Regions from separate parts of the Rhizobium sp. 22-785-1 genome, predicted to be linked through region 2. Evidence: predicted binding sites of a transcription regulator. Region 2 holds the regulator's gene; the other holds the start of a gene.
The links. Region 2 encodes PhoB, which activates phosphate uptake and scavenging genes when phosphate is short. Its sites were predicted from a motif close to TGTCATNNANCTGTCAT; they were not measured.
Positions count from the first base shown of each region.

Region 1: ACQZ5M_RS16865 (PhoX family protein) is a predicted target of PhoB. The motif match lies at 4,034-4,050, and genes of this name have one in related genera.

Region 1 covers NZ_JBNWDI010000008.1:167,967-177,744, forward strand. The annotation lists gene ACQZ5M_RS16850 (cold-shock protein) at 1-100, opposite strand, end outside; gene ACQZ5M_RS16855 (cold-shock protein) at 211-420, opposite strand; gene ACQZ5M_RS16860 (esterase) at 722-1,879, opposite strand; gene ACQZ5M_RS16865 (PhoX family protein) at 2,067-3,977, opposite strand; gene ACQZ5M_RS16870 (DUF2147 domain-containing protein) at 4,412-4,750, opposite strand; gene ACQZ5M_RS16875 (sel1 repeat family protein) at 5,255-5,521, shown strand; gene ACQZ5M_RS16880 (pyridoxal phosphate-dependent aminotransferase) at 5,713-6,825, opposite strand; gene ACQZ5M_RS16885 (hypothetical protein) at 6,958-7,311, opposite strand; gene ACQZ5M_RS16890 (NAD(P)/FAD-dependent oxidoreductase) at 7,597-8,814, shown strand; gene ACQZ5M_RS16895 (HpcH/HpaI aldolase/citrate lyase family protein) at 8,823-9,620, shown strand; gene ACQZ5M_RS16900 (hypothetical protein) at 9,624-9,778, opposite strand, start outside.
Region 2 covers NZ_JBNWDI010000002.1:312,710-322,487, reverse strand. The annotation lists gene pstA (phosphate ABC transporter permease PstA) at 1-1,145, shown strand, start outside; gene pstB (phosphate ABC transporter ATP-binding protein PstB) at 1,215-2,030, shown strand; gene phoU (phosphate signaling complex protein PhoU) at 2,121-2,837, shown strand; gene phoB (phosphate regulon transcriptional regulator PhoB) at 2,860-3,543, shown strand; gene ACQZ5M_RS06245 (hypothetical protein) at 3,614-4,090, opposite strand; gene ACQZ5M_RS06240 (GcrA family cell cycle regulator) at 4,218-4,757, opposite strand; gene ACQZ5M_RS06235 (aspartate aminotransferase family protein) at 5,209-6,417, shown strand; gene argF (ornithine carbamoyltransferase) at 6,476-7,387, shown strand; gene ACQZ5M_RS06225 (Hsp33 family molecular chaperone) at 7,648-8,634, shown strand; gene apaG (Co2+/Mg2+ efflux protein ApaG) at 8,662-9,054, opposite strand; gene ACQZ5M_RS06215 (O-succinylhomoserine sulfhydrylase) at 9,341-9,778, opposite strand, start outside.

The DNA of each region.
Region 1 (9,778 bases), on a different contig from region 2:
TCACCGCAACAATCTTGGCGCTCTGCTGCGATGCGAGATCACCGTGATGACTGGATTTCAGGACGATGACATTGCCGATTTTGTAAGACATTCTTGGCATCAGGATCTCCTATGCCATAAAGAACAAAAGGCCGAGCGATGCCCGACCTTTCTTCAGTCAATCAGCGTCTGCTGCCAGTACATCCGTGGTCAGCGTCAGCGAGAGACAATTTATGCCGCCTGAAGGTTGTCGGCGGAGTTCTTGCCTGACCGGCGGTCCTGAACGATTTCGAAGCTGATCTTCTGACCGTCCGTGAGCGAACGCATGCCAGCGCGCTCTACAGCAGAGATGTGGACGAAAACGTCCGTGCCGCCATTGTCAGGCTGAATGAAGCCGAAGCCCTTGGTGGCGTTAAACCACTTTACAGTACCAGTGTTCATAACGATTTCCTTTCGTAGCAATCGTTGTTGGTCCCGAAATACCTTGCGGGATTAGATCGATGTTTTGAGAGGAAATCCGACGGGAGCTAAGCTCTGGACCGACGTCACAAGCAATGGTCGATACGAACAATATAGGCTCAATTTTCGGTTTTGCAAGGCCCAATTACAAAATAGCCCAAGAAAGGCAAGTGCGCCACGCGGCACTGCGACCAAAGCCGTCAGAGTTGGTCCTCCGCCGCTTTTCGATTGCGGGCCGGGCGGCGGAGTTCCCCTCTAAGTGAAAGCAGGGCGCAAACGCACTCTACTTTTTGAAGACCTTCTGCAAGAACGCTTCGAGCGATGGACGCCAGACATCCATCTCGTGACCGAGACCCTTATATTCTACATAATCATATTTGATCTTCTTCTCGTCCAGGGTCGACTTCAACCCGGCGATGTCCTTGCCAGTCACCTGATCCTGTGTGCCGACGGTGACGGTGAAATTGCGAAGGCTCTCGTTGATTTTTTCCGGCGTGTTGAGCGCGGCCTCTACACCCTTGTTCGGAACGGTGGTGGTGGAGACGCCACTAAAGTTCGCGATCCAGCCAAATGTACCGAGATGAGTGAGGCCCGAGACGAGTGCCTGATAACCGCCCTGGGAAAGCCCGACCAGCGCACGGCCATCGGCGTCGTCGCGCACGCGGTAATGCGTCTTCATGTAGGGGATGAGGTCTTCCACCAACTCCCGGTCGATCGCATCCGCATTTGCAGGATAAAACGTCTTGCGGCGGTCTGCCGCGGGGAAGTTTTCCGGGGTGGCCTCCGGTGTGTCAGCCTCTGTGTCAGGAATGACGACAATCATCGGCTCCATCTTCTTTTCCGCAAAGAGATTGTCGAGCATTTGCGGCGCGCGGCCCTGCGTCACCCAGGAATCCACCGTGTCTCCAAAGCCGTGATAGAGATAGAGTACGGGAAGCGGCTTCGATATATCGCTGTAGCCGGGCGGAGTATAGACATAGGTCTGACGTTGCGATTTGAGCGCCTTCGACGGGATCGTCACCAGGCGCAATTCGCCATGCGGCACATCGCGAATATCGAGAATGCTGCCAGGTACGAGCACAAGACTGGTGTTTACCTGTCGTTGGGGCTTGGGCATGTTCGTGCCGGTGTCGATGCTGCGAAAGCCATCGATGTTGAAGTAGTACTCGTAGAGATTGGGCTTCAGCGCTTCGGTCTTTACGCTCCACAGACCATTCTCTGCCTTCGTCATCTCAAGCGGCGCGCGTGAGCCGAGCACGACCGAAACCGCCTTTGCAGAGGGAGCGAAGAGACGGAACGTGATGGAGCCGTCCTTGCCGACTGAGGTAACGAATTCGCTCAAGGGACGGTCGGCGGGTGGTGCCGCAGGTGGATCGATTGCCATGGCAGGTCCGCTCACAATACAGGTGGCAGCGAGTACATAGGGCAGAATTAAACGCAAATTCCTTCTCCTCCAGATCAAATACCCCCGCGGGTAAACTGTCATATCAAGAATGGCATTTCAATGAATTAGAAAGCCCTCAAATTTCGGCAGGCCGCCGCGACACGAAGCACTCAGTGCCGGCATGTCGGTAAGAAAAAAGGCGCCGCAGGAAGGGCGCCTTCGTTTCATGGCGTTAGCGTGAGCCTTAGCCGATCATCGCGTTGTCGTCGCGCTTGATGGCGATGATTGTGGAGCGTGGCAATTTACCCTCACCATCGGGGAAAGGAGCGTCGGGATGCTGGATGCCGACGAAGTGGGTGCGCTTGTCGGCAGACCAAGTCTGACCGGTCACTTCCGACCCTTTTGGCGCCGTCAAGAAGCGCTCGATCCGGCCAGTAACCGGATCGCCCGCCAGCATCTGGTTATTGCCTTGACCGGCGAAATCGCCCTCGTTGCTATCTTCTCCGTCGGTCTGGATCCAGAGCAGACCGGTCGAATCGAACATCATTCCGTCCGGGGAGTTGAACATGTTGCCGGAGTTGATGTTGGAGGAGCCAGCGTAAGAATCCTTATGCACATCCGGATTGCCAGCCATGCAGAAGAGATCCCACTTGAATTTGCCGTCGGCATGATCGTCATTGGCAGGATACCAGCGAACGATTTGGCCGTACTCATTCTTCTCACGCGGATTAGCCGCGTTGACGGCCATCACGTCACCGCCTGCATTGGTGCGAATCTTTCCGTCTTTCACCTCGCCGCGGCGGCTGTTGTTGGTCAGCGCGCAATAGGCTTCAATAGCAACCGGGTTGATGGCGACCCACTCCGGGCGGTCCATGGTCGTGGCGCCAACCTTGGATGCGGCCTGACGGGTAAAGACGCAGATTTCGTCCATCTTCATACCCGTCGATTGCGGCGTCAGAGCTAGCCATTCGCCATTGCCATCATCGGTGAACTTGGCAACATGGAGCGTGCCTTCGTCTAGCAGCTTGGACGTGTCGCCGCCTGGAACATAGATGCCGCTGGAAACGAACTTGTAGAGGAATTCACCGCGCTCATCATCGCCCATGTAAACGACGACGCGACCATCACGCGCCACCACAACAGCAGCGTTTTCATGCTTGATGCGCCCAAGTGCGGTGCGCTTGATCGGCGTAGAGGTGGCATTGGACGGATCAATTTCCACTACATAGCCAGCGCGGCGCGGCTCGTTCGGATTCTTCGAGACATCGAAACGCTCGTCGAACTTCTCATAGCCATAGCGCGTCTCGGCAGCGATGCCATAGCGCTTGAAGTCATCCGGCATTTTGAAGTTGGGCTCAGTGGAGCCGAAATAGCCGTTGAAGTTTTCTTCGCAGGTCAGATAGGTGCCCCATGGCGTGCGGCCTGCGCCGCAATTGTTGAAGGTGCCAAGACAGTCTACACCTTTCGGGTCGGCTGCTGTCTTGACGAGTTCCGAGCCGGCAGCAGGACCGGAAAGCTTCATGGGCGTGTTGTGGTGGATACGACGGTTGAACGGGCTGCCGACGACGATCTCCCAGCCGTCCTTGCCTTCCGCCACTTCCATGACGGTGACACCTTGCATGTGCTGCAGGATCTTCACCTCATCCAGATTCGCTGGCATGCCTTTTTCGCGGTGGGGCAGGTTGGTTTCGTTGTTTACATATTCGTGGTTTACCGCGATCAACTGATGGCTGCCGACGACGAAAAGCTCCATGCCATCGGTGTTCTCTCCGAAAACCTTGTCTGAGTTTTCAACGCTGACGCCTTTTGTAGGGTCGATATCGGCCACGTTGGGGAACAGTGGCTGACCCCACTTGGCAAGCGGCTTCCAGCTATAGCCTTCCGGCACATGGACAGTGTGATCGGTTGCGGCGAGCACCGGCTTGAATGGAAAGCGAGAGGTAGCTTCCTGCGCTTGAGCTGACGTCGAGGTCGCAAGATTGCCAAGTGTGCCAAGAGCCGCGGCCGCAGAGCCAAAGGCCAGCAAACCACCGAGGAAACCGCGACGCGAGACGGCGGATTCGACGACGCGGTCGAAATCAGTCACGGCTGGCGGGGGATTTTGCAGCTCGTCCCACTCGTCCCAGCTGAGCTTGCTTGTGTCGATGTTGGTCATGGCGCTCTCCGTTTGCTTACTACGGGATATTTTCAGCGAGCAACTAAAGCGGGTTTATTACAGCGATGTGACGGATTGATAGGCAGCGTACCTCTTCAGGTTGCGTCTCTCATGCGACCAAGCTGGTGTGGGGAAGATGACTGAGTGGCAGTGGCCGGTCGCATTCGACCCCTTGAATGGACAAATTGCTGCGAATGTCACCCAGAAGCGTCGCAAGCGTTCTACCCGCAGCCTTTTATTTGAACGCGCGATTGGGCACCACGGCTTGCTGGGAGAAAGTCAGCCTGCTCGGAAACGAGATGGCTGGAAAATAACGCCCGGCCCCTGCGCCATCGCTTCTTGAACGCGATGGCAGGAGTGTCCTGATGGCCCTCGATCTTGCGACCATCTTCTTGTGGTGAATAAGGGCAGCGCTTGGCTGCCCTTTTTGATCCTTATAGTCTTGTCCAGGTCTGCGATTTACACAGCACCTTCAACACGCAACCCTTCATGCTGAGGGAATTGCCCGACACCGTGCCGGAGCCGCTATAGGTCTTGTCGGCTGCCGGGTCGGTAATTTCACCCGAGTAGCTGTTGCCGCTGCCCGTCATCTTGCCGATCTGCTTGCCGGCATGTTTTCCCGTCTTCAGCGTCACACAGAAGGCAGAGCCGCACTTTGCGATTGCTGCGGTCTCACCGCTCGCTGTCTTCCAGTTGCCTTCGATGGCTTCGGCAGCAAAGACATTGGTGCTGATCAAAAATGCCAGACCTGTGAGAATCGTCAATTTCTTCATATGGACCTCCCAATCCAATAAAGGCACGGCAGCGCAGTGCTGCCCGTGGCTTTCGCAACTCCAGTGCGAATGGACACCTTTATAGTTGACGTTCACGTAAAAGGAAACCTGAAGGCGGGGCGGATGAAGAATTTTTGGTGTGTCCGAAGACCAAATGTGTCGCACCCCAAAAACGCAAGCTTCTGCCGTGGTTAGCAGAGCGTTTAAATCCATCCGTAAACTTTTCGTAAAATTGCAGCGAAAACCCTTAATTTGCAGGCCTTCCCATATTTAACAAAAATCCAATTTTACCAATCGTTTGGACTTTATTTGGCCCCCGTTAATCATGGATTTTAAGCGCCCGTTGAAGGCCGTTTGGCATAGTGAGCTCAACAAAGAGCAGGAACAACCTGACGACAGCCGGAGACGAAAAAGCCGCAGAAGACGGTAGCGCTCCAAAGCTGAAAAAGCTTTCGCAGAGAAGCGGACAAACAGGAAGAATACGGGCAAACAGGGACTAGAAAAATGGCAAGATTTGAAATGCGCGATATCGAGTTGGCAGTTGCCGGTGGACAAAGCCGCGCGGATGTCTTCTGCAATCTCGGCCTGATCTATGCAACAGGCCGGGGCTGCCCGGTGGATCTCATTGCCGCCCATAAGTGGCTGAATATCGCAGCCATCAAGGGTTCAGAAAGAGCTGCATCGCTACGCGCCGATCTTGCCCGCAACATGACCAAAGCAGACCTCGCTGCAGCCCTTCGCGCTGCCCGCGACTGGATGACCACGCACTGAATTCCAAGAAGACGATTTCAAAAAGACGGAGCGATTAGAAGATCGCCAGTGGTTTCGACTGGTAACCTCCAGTCCCGGTCGAGACACCCATGATACCGCAAACGCCGACGGCAACGCCGCATGCTTGCAACGAGAGATCAAAACCGTGACCGGCAGAAACAAGGCCGGCACGGTTTTTTCTTGTTTGATTGTCAGCCGATCGCTTTCAAGACTTTCGGCAGAGCCTCGGCGAAAAGGTCGAGCTTGTCGTCCGGGCCAGCGCTCACTCGGATACAGCGGTTGAGCGGTTCCACGCCCGGCATGCGGATGAAGACGCCATGCTCCATTAATCCGTCCACGATGGATTTTGCATAGACGCCGTCTTTGTGACAGTCGATAGCAACGAAGTTCGTCGCTGAGGGGAGGGGCGAAAGACCGTTTTGCCGTGCAATCGTGGAAATACGCTCGCGGGCATTGGCGATGCGCTTCACAACGTCGCGCAGATAGACTTGATCGTTAAGTGCTGCCAGCGCCGCTGCGATCGAAACCCGAGACATGCCGAAGTGATTGCGAATCTTGTCGAATGCTTGCGCATTGCCGAGTGTGCCGATCGCATAACCGACGCGCGCACCGGCAAGACCATATGCTTTGGAAAAAGTCCGCATGCGTAAAACATTCGGCATACCGATCATGGCGCGGACGCTGGGTACCGCACTTTCCGGTGCCGTTTCGCAGTAGGCCTCATCGAGAATCAGCAGGCATGTTTCCGGCAGCGCCTTGGCAAAGGTCAGCACCTCGTTTGCGTCCCACCAACTGCCCATAGGATTGTCGGGGTTTGCGAAATAAACCAGCGGCGCATTTTCCTTTATGACGAGATCGAGCAGTCCATCGAGGTTCTCGTGGTCATCAAGATAGGGCGTCGTTACCAACCGGCCACCATAGCCGTTCACATGGTAATTGAACGTCGGGTATCCACCGAAAGACGTGACGACCGGCGTACCCGGTTCCACCACCAACCGAACGATTTCACCCAGCAGTCCGTCCACACCACTTCCAATGGCGATATTGCCTCGCGAAATGCCGTGATGGATGGCGAGCGCTTCACGCAACTCGTAATTTTCCGGATCGGTATACATCCATGTTTCGCCAGCGGCATTGCGCATTGCCTCGAGCACGGAAGGTGAGGGTCCAAAGCCGCTTTCATTGGCGCCGATACGCGCTTTGACTGCCAGTTTTCTGTTGCGCTCTATCGCTTCAGGACCAACGAAAGGGACCGTGGATGGAAGCGAGGCGGCAAGGGGAGTGAAGCGCGAAAATGCGGACATTTCAGTGGGTTCCGTGTTTCTTGAAGCGGATGGCCTCACAATAGAAACAAAATTGGCCTGCGCAAGGCAGGCCGACATCTATGCCGCTATTTTGAGCGTATTTTTCGCTGTCGACTCTAGGTCGCGTCGTTGTCAGAGCGACGTCTCGAAGCTCAAGCGGCGGATATGGTGCAGAAACTCGGGATCGATCAGCATGTTGAAACCGACAGAAGCGTTTTCCTCTTCTCTCCGGATCAGCGTGCAGCCAATTTCGTCGCGTATACCGATAATCTCGAGATAGAAATTGCTGGGAAGATCGAGATGAGGGCTGACTTCGATGTCCGCTCCGTAAAGAGAAATCTTGCGGATGAGACACCGCATCGTGTTGCTGGTGCTGAGATGATGGCCGATGAACGTGATCTTACCGGGTCGGTCGATCACATATTTTTCATACATCTCGTCTTGTGGAACGGCACCTTTTGTCTTGATGTCTATATTGAGTGTCATGACAACCTCCCGATTGTCTCTTCTCGTCCTTGAATGATACGCCTGCCGAGTTGCCGGATTCTGAAGGCAATTCGTAAAATGCCGTATGTCTGTCCCATTTTGCCACGGCATGCGCCGAGCGAACTGGTCTTCTGTGACGTTGGTAGAACATTATTATCTCCAGAAGGTTGCTTGGAGCTTATAGAACCGCCGCCGGTAGACGCCTCGCACGTGGTTGACGTGAAGCGTACTTGTCGTTACGCCTGCTTCGATACGGAAGACGCAGGTTCGGGTGGAGCATTTCAGATGGCGGGCAGACTGGTCATTATCGGCGCTGGGCAGGCAGCCTTCGCTCTCGCTGCCAAGCTTCGTGCTTTAAAGGACGATCGTCCCATCACCATCATCGGTTCGGAAGAGGTTCTTCCCTATCAGCGTCCGCCTTTGTCCAAGAAATATCTCATGGGCGAAATGAGTTTCGATCGGCTGGAATTCCGATCTTCTCAATGGTTCTTAGACAATAATGTCGAGATCCGACTCTCCACATGGGTCGAGGAAATCGACCGCAAGGCGAAGACTGTCCGGATGCAGGATGGCTCCGTGCTGGCTTACGATAAGCTCGCACTGGCAACAGGTGCGGCGCCTCGTTTGCTGCCCGCGGGCGTCGGCGGCGATCTGGACGGAGTCTTGACCGTCCGAGACAAGCGCGATGCCGATCGGCTGAGGGTGGAAATGCAGCCGGGTCGGCGGTTGTTGGTCATAGGCGGCGGCTACATCGGACTGGAGGCCGCAGCAGTAGCGCGTCAACTTGGGCTTGATGTTACGCTCATCGAAATGGCCGACCGGATTCTTCAACGAGTCGCCTCGGCTGAAACAGCCGCCATTATGCGCGACCTGCATGTATCGAAAGGGGTTTCCGTTCGAGAAAATACAGGTCTTGTGCGACTTGATGGAGAGGGTGGGCGTGTAAAGAAAGCAGAGCTTTCGGACGGTTCGTCACTGGACGTCGACTTCGTGATAGCCGGCATTGGTGTTACTCCCAATGACCGCTTGGCCCGTGAGTCGGGCTTGGCAGTGGGCAATGGTGTCATCGTCGATGAGTTTACCCGCACCTCCGATTTCGACATCCACGCTATGGGCGACTGCGCAGTTTTGCCAATGAATGGTGCGGCGGTTCGTTTGGAGTCGGTGCAGAATGCGGTCGATCAGGCGGAGGCTGCAGCGCTCGTGCTTTCAGGCGAAGAAAGGCCTTATCTGCCAAAGCCGTGGTTCTGGTCGGATCAGTATGACGTGAAGCTGCAGATTGCTGGCTTTAACGCGGGTTACGACGAGACAGTGCTCCGTTCCGGCCAACGAGCGGGAAGCCGCTCCATATGGTACTTCAAGCAAGGCCGGTTCGTCGCTGTCGATGCTATCAATGACGCCAAGGCCTATGTGACCGGCAAGAAAGCGCTCGACACGGACTCCCCGCTCAACCGTGCGATCCTTGAGGATCCTGCCGCCGACCTGAAATCGCTTTTGACATGAGGACTGACATGCGCGCCGCTGAAAATCGCTTCAAAAATGCCATCCATCGCGGTGAACCGCAAATAGGCCTCTGGCTGGACATGGGGGAGGCAATTGCGGCGGAGATCGCTGGTACCGCTGGGTTCGATTGGCTGGTGATCGACGGAGAACATGGCCCGAACGATTTGCGCAGCATTATCGATCAGTTGCGCGCACTCGAGACGTCTTCCGCCGAACCGGTCGTGCGCGTTCCAATGGGAGAAAGCTGGATCATCAAGCAGATGCTTGACGCTGGAGCGAGAACGCTTCTCGTTCCCATGGTCGATTCTGCCGCGCAGGCGAAGTCGCTGGTATCTGCAATGCATTATCCGCCGAGAGGAATTCGTGGGATGGGGGCTGTAGTGGCTCGCGCGTCTGCTTTTGGTAGCATTCCAGACTATAATCAGACGGCGTCGGACAGCGTATGTCTGCTGATCCAGGCCGAGACACGCGCTGCTATTGCCGATCTCGATAATATTCTGGAAGTAGAGGGAGTGGACGGCATCTTCATCGGTCCGGCCGATCTGGCCGCCGACATGGGGTATCTCGGAAAGATAGATGAGCCCGAGGTTCAGTCGGTCATTGAGGGCGCGATTCGTAAGATCGTCGCTGCCGGCAAGGCCGCTGGAATCCTGACGTTCAACGAATCGTACAATAAGAGATACCTTGAGCTAGGTGCTTCATTCGTCGCCGTTGGTGCTGACGTATTTGAATTCTCAAACGTTTTGAAGAAACTCGCCGCTAGATATAAAGGCGGGTCGCTGGCGGCAAAAGCGTCCGGCTACTGATCATCAATCGTCGTTGCTGGCATTCAACTTTTCCGGCGGAATCCCTTCTTCGCCCGAAGAAAGGTGGCCCTCTTCAATAAGCCGTTCTCTCAAGATACGGTAGAGCGCTTCCTGTTTATCCAGTCCGCGTTCATCGGCGAATGCCTGGAGGGCTTTAT
Region 2 (9,778 bases):
GCTACACCGCCTTTCAGCAGACGATGATCACGATCCCGGTCGAGTTCTCGCAACAGATCATCGATCCGGACAATGTCCGTGCTCAGAACCCGACCAAGCTGATGACGGCGAATTATCCGGTTGTGGCCCGCAACTCGCTTGCCAAGGTACTCGGCGTTTCGCTGGAAGACCGTACGGCGTTGCGCGCCGTCAACGCGCTTATCTCTGACAGCGTCCGCACCCAGCTTCGCGATATCGTCACCTCCGACCCGAACGTGATCGGTACGACGCGCACCGTTTCTCTTCTGGCATCGGGTGATGTCGACAGTGCTTTCAAGGGCCAGGTCGATATGACTGGCGAGGAGCAGAACCGCCGCATCTCCGACCAGCAGGTCGGCTGGATGAACCAGTTGGTGGAAAAGGGCGCGTTGGAAAAGAAGTTCAACACCGGTATCTTCTTCAACGGCGCGTCCAGCCGCCCTGAGGCATCCGGTGTCGGCGTTGCACTCATCGGCTCCTTCTACATGATGCTGATCGTTCTGGTGCTGTCGCTGCCGATTGGCGTTGCAGCCTCCATCTACCTGGAAGAGTTTGCGCCGAAGAACCGCCTGACGGACCTTATCGAGGTCAACATCAACAATCTGGCGGCGGTACCCTCTATCGTTTACGGTCTGCTCGGTCTTTCGGTGTTCATCAACTTCATGGGCTTCCCGCGCTCGGCTTCGCTCGTCGGCGGTCTGGTGCTCACATTGATGACGCTGCCCACGATCATTATCGCGACGCGTGCAGCCTTGAAGGCCGTGCCGCCGTCTATCCGCGCAGCCGCACTCGGTCTTGGCGCATCGAAGATGCAGACCATCTTCCACCACGTGCTGCCTCTCGCCATGCCCGGCATCCTGACCGGTACCATCATCGGTCTCGCACACGCCCTTGGCGAAACAGCTCCACTGCTTCTCATCGGCATGGTGGCCTTCGTCGCCAACTACCCGACGACGCCGCTCGATCCTGCAACAGCGCTGCCGGTTCAGATCTACATGTGGGCAAACGAAGCCGAACGCGCCTTTGTCGAGAGAACGTCTGGCGCTATCATCATCCTGCTTATGTTCCTCCTTGTGATGAATGTGGGCGCAATCCTCCTGCGTCGCCGCTTCGAGCGTCGCTGGTAAAAGCATTTTGAGAAAAGTGGATACCGGGTTTCCGTCTGAAAATGCGAAGAACCAAGGGAGAACGGAACAATGAACATGTTGTCGGAAGCAGCAGTTGAAAAGGCGCTGGACAAGAAAATGAATGAAGTTTCCTATAAGATGATCGGCAAGGACGTCTCCGTCTACTACGGCGAGAAGCGCGCCCTTTACGATGTGAACCTCAATGTTCGCGAAAACACCGTAACGGCACTCATCGGCCCATCCGGTTGTGGCAAGTCCACCTTCCTGCGCACATTGAACCGCATGAACGACACCATCGACGGTTGCCGCGTGACCGGCCAGATCACGCTCGACGGTGAAGACATCTACGATCCTGCAATCGACGTCGTCGAGCTTCGCGCGCGTGTGGGCATGGTGTTCCAGAAGCCGAACCCGTTCCCGAAGTCGATCTACGAAAACATCGCCTACGGCCCGCGCATCCATGGTCTTGCCCGCAACAAGGCGGATATGGATCAGATCGTCGAGTCTAGCTTGCAGAAGGCAGGTCTCTGGAACGAAGCCAAGGACCGCTTGCATGAGTCCGGTACCGGTCTTTCCGGTGGTCAGCAGCAGCGCCTGTGCATCGCGCGTGCTGTTGCCGTTTCGCCGGAAGTCATCCTGATGGATGAGCCCTGCTCGGCGCTCGACCCGATCGCGACTGCCAAGGTCGAGGAACTGATCCACGAGCTTCGCGCCAACTACACCATCGTCATCGTGACCCACTCGATGCAGCAGGCCGCTCGCGTGTCCCAGCGCACCGCCATGTTCCACCTCGGTCATCTGGTCGAGGAGAACGATACGGACAAGATGTTCACCAACCCGGATGACCAGCGTACCCAGGACTATATCATGGGTCGTTTCGGCTGATCCTGCTGTTGCCCGCGCATCCCACCGCGCCTGTCGCTTGAGCCAACAAAAGGCTTGCGACAGGGCGTTTCGAAACTGGAGATTACGACTATGCCGACACATTCCCACATCATGTCAGCCTATGACGAGGAGCTGAAGTTCCTCAGCCGCCGGATCGCCGAAATGGGCGGACTGGCCGAGCAGATGTGCGCCGACGCCGTGCGCGCGCTCGTCAATTCCGATGCGGCCTTGGCGCAGAAGGTCATCTCCGACGATACGATCCTCGATCACGCCGAGCGTGAAATCGGCGACAAGGCGATCGTGACGATCGCGAAGCGTCAGCCGATGGCCGCAGACCTGCGCGAAATCATCGGTTCGCTGCGCATCGCCGCAGACCTCGAGCGCGTCGGCGATCTGGGCAAGAACACCGCCAAGCGCGTCATTGCAGTGGCAGGCACCGGCGTTCCGCGTAAACTGGCGCGTGGCCTGGAGCACCTTTCGGAACTGGCGCTGGTTCAGCTGAAGGAAGTGCTGGACGTCTACTCCACGCGTTCGGCGGAAAAGGCCCAGGCCATCCGCGAGCGCGATGAAGAGATCGACGCCATGTACACCTCGCTCTTCCGCGAGCTTCTGACCTACATGATGGAAGATCCGCGCAACATCACCACCTGCACGCATCTTCTGTTCTGCGCCAAGAACATCGAGCGTGTAGGCGACCACGCGACCAACATTGCCGAGACCATCTACTACATGACCACCGGCAGCCAGCCTGCAGGTGAGCGTCCGAAGGACGATAGTTCCAACACGCTCGGCGCTGTGACCGAGTAAGCGGCAGATAGGATCTGGAGCCATGGTGCCGAAAATCGCCGTTGTCGAAGATGAGGAGGCGCTGAGCGTCCTCCTGCGTTACAATCTCGAATCCGAAGGCTATGACGTCGACACTATTCCGCGTGGCGACGAGGCGGAAATCCGCCTCCAGGAGCGCACGCCGGATCTTCTCATCCTTGACTGGATGTTGCCGGGCGTCTCCGGCATCGAGCTTTGCCGTCGCCTGCGTATGCGGCCCGAAACCGAGCGTCTGCCGATCATCATGCTGACGGCACGCGGCGAGGAAAGCGAACGGGTGCGCGGTCTGGCAACGGGCGCTGACGATTACGTCGTCAAGCCCTTTTCCACGCCAGAGCTGATGGCACGCGTCAAGGCGATGTTGCGCCGCGCCAAGCCCGAGGTTCTATCCTCCGTGCTGAAATGCGGCGATATTGAACTCGATCGCGAGACGCACCGCGTTCACCGCAAGAGCCGCGAAGTCCGCCTTGGGCCGACCGAGTTCCGTCTGTTGGAGTTCCTGATGACGTCGCCGGGACGCGTCTTCTCCAGATCTCAGCTTCTCGATGGCGTCTGGGGACATGACATCTACGTGGATGAACGCACGGTAGACGTCCATGTCGGTCGCCTGCGCAAGGCACTGAACTTCTCAAGCATGCAGGATGTGATCCGTACCGTTCGCGGTGCCGGATATTCCATGGAAGCCTGATTGCCTTAGGGAGCGCTTTCTATCATGGCTAGCGCTCCGATTTTCTGACGCAGCAGCCTCCAGCATATGGCTACGAGGCGTCAGATCTTGAGGTAGGAAGGGGATAGCGCGCGGCGTCTATTTCGTCCTGCGATAGCGGGCTGCGTTCCAGCACCTCCTCATAGTGGGCTCTGGTTCGAGCGCCATAACTCTCCTTGATGTCGTTCATCAGCTCGATTTCCTGATACATCCAGTTCCAGCGCGAGTAGCGCTCAGGATCGCCAGAGCGACCGGCTTGCTTTTGCCGAAACTCAAGCTCTCGATCGCGCACCAACGCGCTCGAGACGATCGACATCAGTTGGAACGCGGCATCGTCCATGTCGTTCGCCTCGCGCCGCCAATACTCCTCGCCACGCTCTTCGCAGATCAGCCAGTAGCGACCCCGTCGCCATTCGACATATACCGTCCCGTCGCCGCGTGCGCGGCGCGGGATCGGAGGGAAGGGCGTTTTGACCACCTTCGTCCATAGGACCGAGATATAGTCGTAGAGCGTGTCGATCGCGTTCATGGTGGTAGTCTGCGCATGATCGCTGCTGCAGGCAAGTCTGGACCAATTGGATCGAGGAAACGCTTGAAGGAACGCACAAAAAAAGCGGGCCGAAGCCCGCTTTTCGAAATGGTCTTGAAACTGAGCCTTACGCCTTACGGCGTTCGCTCACCGGCTGGTAAGCCATTTTCGCGTGGAACTTGCAATAAGGCGACGCTTCAGCTGCTTCGCAGCCACAGAAGTGGAAGTCGTCCTTGAGCGGGTCACCGACGGGCCACTTGCAGGTACGTTCGGTCAGCTCCGTCAGTGTCAGGCGACGCGAGATCGGGATGACGACATTGTTGGAAGAGCGGACATATTCCATGGGCTCGACCGCGTCGATCTCCATGTCTTCCTTGAACGCGAGAGCGCCAGTGGTGCGTGCAGGTGCAGGACGGCTCGTTGCGACACGGGCCGGAGCAGCCGTGTAGCTTGCTGGGCGCGGCGCTGCTGCAGGACGCTTAGGCGCAGGGCGCGACGTGGCGACCGTGCCGCCAGCCTTGGCGCGACCTGGCAGGTTCAGGCGGTGAACCTTGCCGATGACGGCATTGCGGCTCACACCGCCCAGTTGTGCTGCGATCTGGCTTGCGCTAAGCCCTTCGGACCATAATCTCTTGAGTTTTTCTACTCGTTCGTCCGTCCAGTTCATGCCGCTTCTCCGCTCGTCGCGTTGTTTCGGGCAGAATCCACCTACGATGCCGTGGAGTGAACCACGCGCAGGCCATTTGCCAGATTGTAGGTGACTAGTTCCGCCGCATTGCAGTCTAGTAATTGACGGTTAACCTAATCGTCGGTTGACTCCGTGACAAGAGTCGCAGGAATCATCTGGAATCGATTTTCCGGTTTTCCCCAACTTGCTTCCCGTGTGAGTCAGAAAGGCAACAGTTGGTGGTTGCTGGAAGCTTGCCTACCAAGGCTTGTAAATGCCCGAAAGTGCCGAGATTTGTTGACATTAGGTGGGGAAGTGACAATAGTGACCTCGCAATGAAGACAGCATGCAAGCCGCCGCGAGGCGGCATTTTTGATTTTCAGGGCAGGGATAACCCGCTAGCCCTATTGACAGTCGTCTGTCCCGACTTGACGTAAGGAGTGATGTCGCCATGGCCGAAACTGCCCCCAAATCCGGGCCGTTGTTCGATACGTTTTCCAGAGCCCCCTTACGCTTCGAACGAGGCGAGGGCGTTTGGCTGATCACGGAAACCGGCGAGCGATATCTCGATTTCGGTGCGGGCGTCGCCGTGACCTCCGTCGGCCACAGCCATCCCCATATGGTTGAATCTCTGAAGGCGCAGGTAGAGAAGGTCTGGCACCTGTCCAACCTTTATGAGGTTGCAGGTCAGGAAGTGCTGGCCAAGCGGCTGACCGATGCGACTTTTGCCGACAAGGTGTTCTTCACCAACTCAGGCGCCGAAGCGCTGGAATGCGCCATCAAGACCGCACGCCGTTATCAATACACCCACGGCCACCCGGAAAAATTCCGCATCATCACCTTTGAAGGCGCGTTTCATGGCCGCACGCTTGCCACCATCGCGGCTGGCGGCCAGGCCAAATATCTGGAGGGTTTCGGCCCCAAGGTCGAGGGTTTCGATCAGGTGCCGTTCGGTGATCTCGACGCGCTCAAAGCTGCTATCGTGCCTGAAACGGCAGCCCTTTTGATCGAGCCGATCCAGGGTGAGGGCGGTATCCGCGTCGTCGCGCCTGAGTTCCTGCGTACGCTGCGGGCGCTTTGCGAAGAGCACGGCCTCTTGTTGATCTTCGACGAAGTGCAGACTGGCGTTGGCCGTACCGGCAAGTTTTTTGCGCATGAATGGTCCGGCGTCACGCCCGACATCATGGCGGTTGCCAAGGGCATCGGCGGCGGCTTCCCTTTCGGCGCTTGCCTGGCAACGGCAGACGCCGCATCCGGCATGACCGCCGGCTCGCACGGGACGACCTATGGCGGCAACCCGCTGGCCATGGCCGCTGGCAATGCCGTGCTTGATATCGTTCTGGCTGAAGGCTTTATCCAGCACGTGCGCGACGTGGCGCTCGTCTTCCGCCAAGGATTGGCTTCGTTGAAGGATCGCTATCCGGATGTCATCGAGGAAATCCGTGGCGAAGGTCTTCTGCTTGGTATCAAGGCGCGGATTCCTTCCGGCGATCTGCTTCAGGCAATGCGCGCAGAACATCTTCTTGGTGTGCCGGCGGGCGATAACGTCATCCGCCTGTTGCCGCCGCTGGTCGTCACCGCTGAAGAAGCGCGTGACGGGCTTGCGCGCATCGAGAAGGCCGCTGAAGCACTTACCACCAAACTGGCAAAGAGCGCCTGACACAAGGCGCATCGAGGGCCGGCGTAAAGGGTGGCCCGCATTGATGGGACTAAATTAAATGGCAAAGCATTTTCTCGACCTTTCGGCCGTCGGCTCGCAAGACCTGCGGCTCATTCTCGAAGACGCAAAGAGCCGCAAGATCGCGACCAAGAACGGAACGGCGGACAAGCCGCTCGCCGGTAAGATGCTGGCGATGATTTTCGAAAAGCCGTCGACGCGGACCCGCGTGTCCTTCGATGTCGGCATGCGCCAGCTGGGTGGCGAAACGCTATTTCTCTCCGGCACTGAAATGCAGCTTGGCCGCGCCGAAACCATCGGCGACACGGCAAAGGTTCTGTCGCGCTATGTGGACGCTATCATGATCCGCACGACCGATCATAACCGTCTGCTGGAGCTTGCCGAACATGCCACGGTTCCTGTCATCAACGGCCTGACCGACGAGACGCATCCCTGCCAGATCATGGCCGACATCATGACCTTCGAAGAGCATCGCGGCCCTGTGATGGGCAAGACCCTTGCCTGGACGGGCGACGGCAACAATGTACTGCATTCGCTGGTCGAGGGCTCTGCCCGCTTCGGCTATAAGATGAACATGGCTGTGCCCATGGGCTCTGAACCCTTGGACAAGTATCTAAACTGGGCGCGCAACAATGGCGGCGAGATTATGTTGTGCCACGATGCCGAGCGCGCCGTCGCCGGTTCCGACTGCATCGTCACCGATACCTGGGTCTCCATGAACCAGGAGCACAAGGCGCGCGGCCATAACATCTTCCAGCCGTATCAGGTCAATGAAGCCCTGATGAAGAAGGCCAATAGCGAGGCGCTCTTCATGCATTGCCTGCCCGCACACCGCGGCGAGGAAGTGACCGATGCGGTGATCGACGGCCCGCAATCGGTGGTCTTCGATGAGGCGGAAAACCGTCTACACGCGCAGAAGGCCGTGATTGCCTGGTGCATGGGCGTCATCTGATCTGGAGTTAGGGTAAAAGCGAGGGGCGCCGCCGGAAACTTGAATTTCCAGCGCGACGCCCCATCTCTACGCCAACCAGTGCTGCCGGTTCACGGCGGCGTTTCATCAATCGTTTATCGCGACATTTGGGCAGGGGATGGTTTCGTTTTGCCATTCCCCGCTTTATCTTTGCGAGAACCGCACAAAAGACCTGCTGATCGCGACCGAAAACGTGGCGATCGCATCCGCATTTCGGACGGCAGGTAAGAAGGAGCAGGACCATGGCGGCCGTGACCGTAGAACTGGATGATATGAACTTTGCTGGCGACGATAAGGTCGTCCCCTTCCAGGTGGAAGGGCTAGACGTTCGCGGACGCGCAGTGCAGGTCGGTCCGCTCTTGAACGCGATCTTGCAGCGCCATGATTATCCGCCCGTTGTCGCCCGGCTTCTGGCGGAAGCCTTGGTGCTGACGGCGCTGATCGGCACGTCGCTGAAATTCTCCGGCAAGCTCACGGTGCAGACCAAGGGCGATGGTCCCGTCGATCTTCTGGTCGCAGATTTTACCGCGCCGGAAAACATGCGCGCCTATGCCCGCTTCGATGAAGATCGTTTGGCAGAAGCGACGGCGGCTGGACAAACATCGCCCGAGCAGCTTCTTGGCACCGGCATTCTCGCCTTCACCATCGATCAGGGCGTGGGCATGCAGCCCTATCAGGGCATCGTGCCTCTGGACGGTTCATCGCTGGAGGAAATCGCAAGCGTTTACTTCCGTCAGTCTGAACAGTTGCCGACGCGGGTGCGCTTGGGCGTTGCCGAGTTTTTCGACCGCGACAGCGAGGGTAAGCCACGTCGTGGCTGGCGTGCCGGTGGCATCATCGCGCAGTTCCTGCCACAGGCGCCGGAGCGTTTGCGCACCCGCGATCTTCATGGTGGCGACGGTGATGAGAGCACGTTCGCGGAAGCCGACGACGACGCATGGACCGAAGCGGTAGCGCTCATCGACACGGTAGACACCGACGAGTTGACCGATCCACAGGTGCAGGTGGAGCGGCTGCTGTTCCGGCTCTTCCACGAGCAGGGCGTGCGCATCTACGAGCCGCAGTCGATCATCGACAAATGCAGTTGCTCACGCGAGAAGATCAAGAGCGTGCTGTCTGGATTTTCGGCAGAAGAAATCGAAGACAGCCAGGAAGATGGCGTCGTTTCGGTGAGCTGCGAGTTCTGCTCAACGACCTATCGTTATCCTGTCGAAGAGCTGCAGGCTTGAAATTCAAGAGCGGGGTGAAAGCCCCGCTCAGTTCAATACCCGTGCGAGCCCTGGGCTATCCAGGGAGAAGGCCGGGATATCCACGGTGAAAACCTCACCTGTGTCTGTCTCCATTTCATAATGGCCGAACATCATGCCCGACGGTGTGTCCAGCGGGCAGCCGGAAGAGTACTCGTAGCTATCGCCTGGCCTCAGGTATGGCTGTTCACCGACAACACCGGGTCCGGTAACTTCGTCCACCACTCCAGTCTGATCGGTGATGTGCCAATAACGATTGACCAGCGTCACAGCCTGGTCGGAATTGTTCGTGATCACGACCGTGTATCCCCAGACGTAGCGGCTATCGTCCGGGTCCGATTGTTCTTCGAGATAATATGGATCGACGGTGACCTCTATCTCTCTTGTCGATGCACGATACATGTTCGCGACCTTGGCTGTCTCTGGCTCTAGCATTTTAGTCTACTACACCGAATGAAGGACGGGAATGTCCGTTGACTGGGACTACGTAGTTTCAATGCGTTACGAGGCAAAAGCGTTGCGTATCAGGAGTGTTTCTCCATTCAATACGCACAAAATCATAAAAAGAGAGTAGAGAAACCATGGTTTCTCTAAAATAATACAAGCCTTAGTGCCGCCCTCGCGTGACGAGCAGAAGCTTGGAAAAATGAAGAATAAAGCCCGGTGATCGATCACCGGGCACTCTATATCACGCAGAAACCTTGGCCAACGCCGCTGCAAAGTCTTCCAGCAGATCGTCGGTGTCCTCGATTCCACAAGACAGACGCAGCGTGCCACCGGAAATGCCGAGTTCCGCACGCGCCTCATCCGTCAGGTTCTTGTGCGTCGTGGTCGCCGGATGGGTGATCAGGCTCTTGGCATCGCCGAGATTGTTGGAAATCTTGACGACTTCCAGAGCATTCTGCAGCTTGAAAGCCGCTTCCTTGCCACCCTTCAACTCAAAGCAGACGAGCGTCGAGCCGCCCGACATCTGCCGTGCGATGATATCAGCCTGCGGATGGTCGGCCCGGCCCGGATAGATGACCTTGGCAACCTTGGTCTGGTCGGCCAGGAAGTCGGCAATCTTGCCGGCATTTTCTGTCTGCTGCTTGACGCGCAGTGGCATCGTTTCGATACCCTTCAGCAG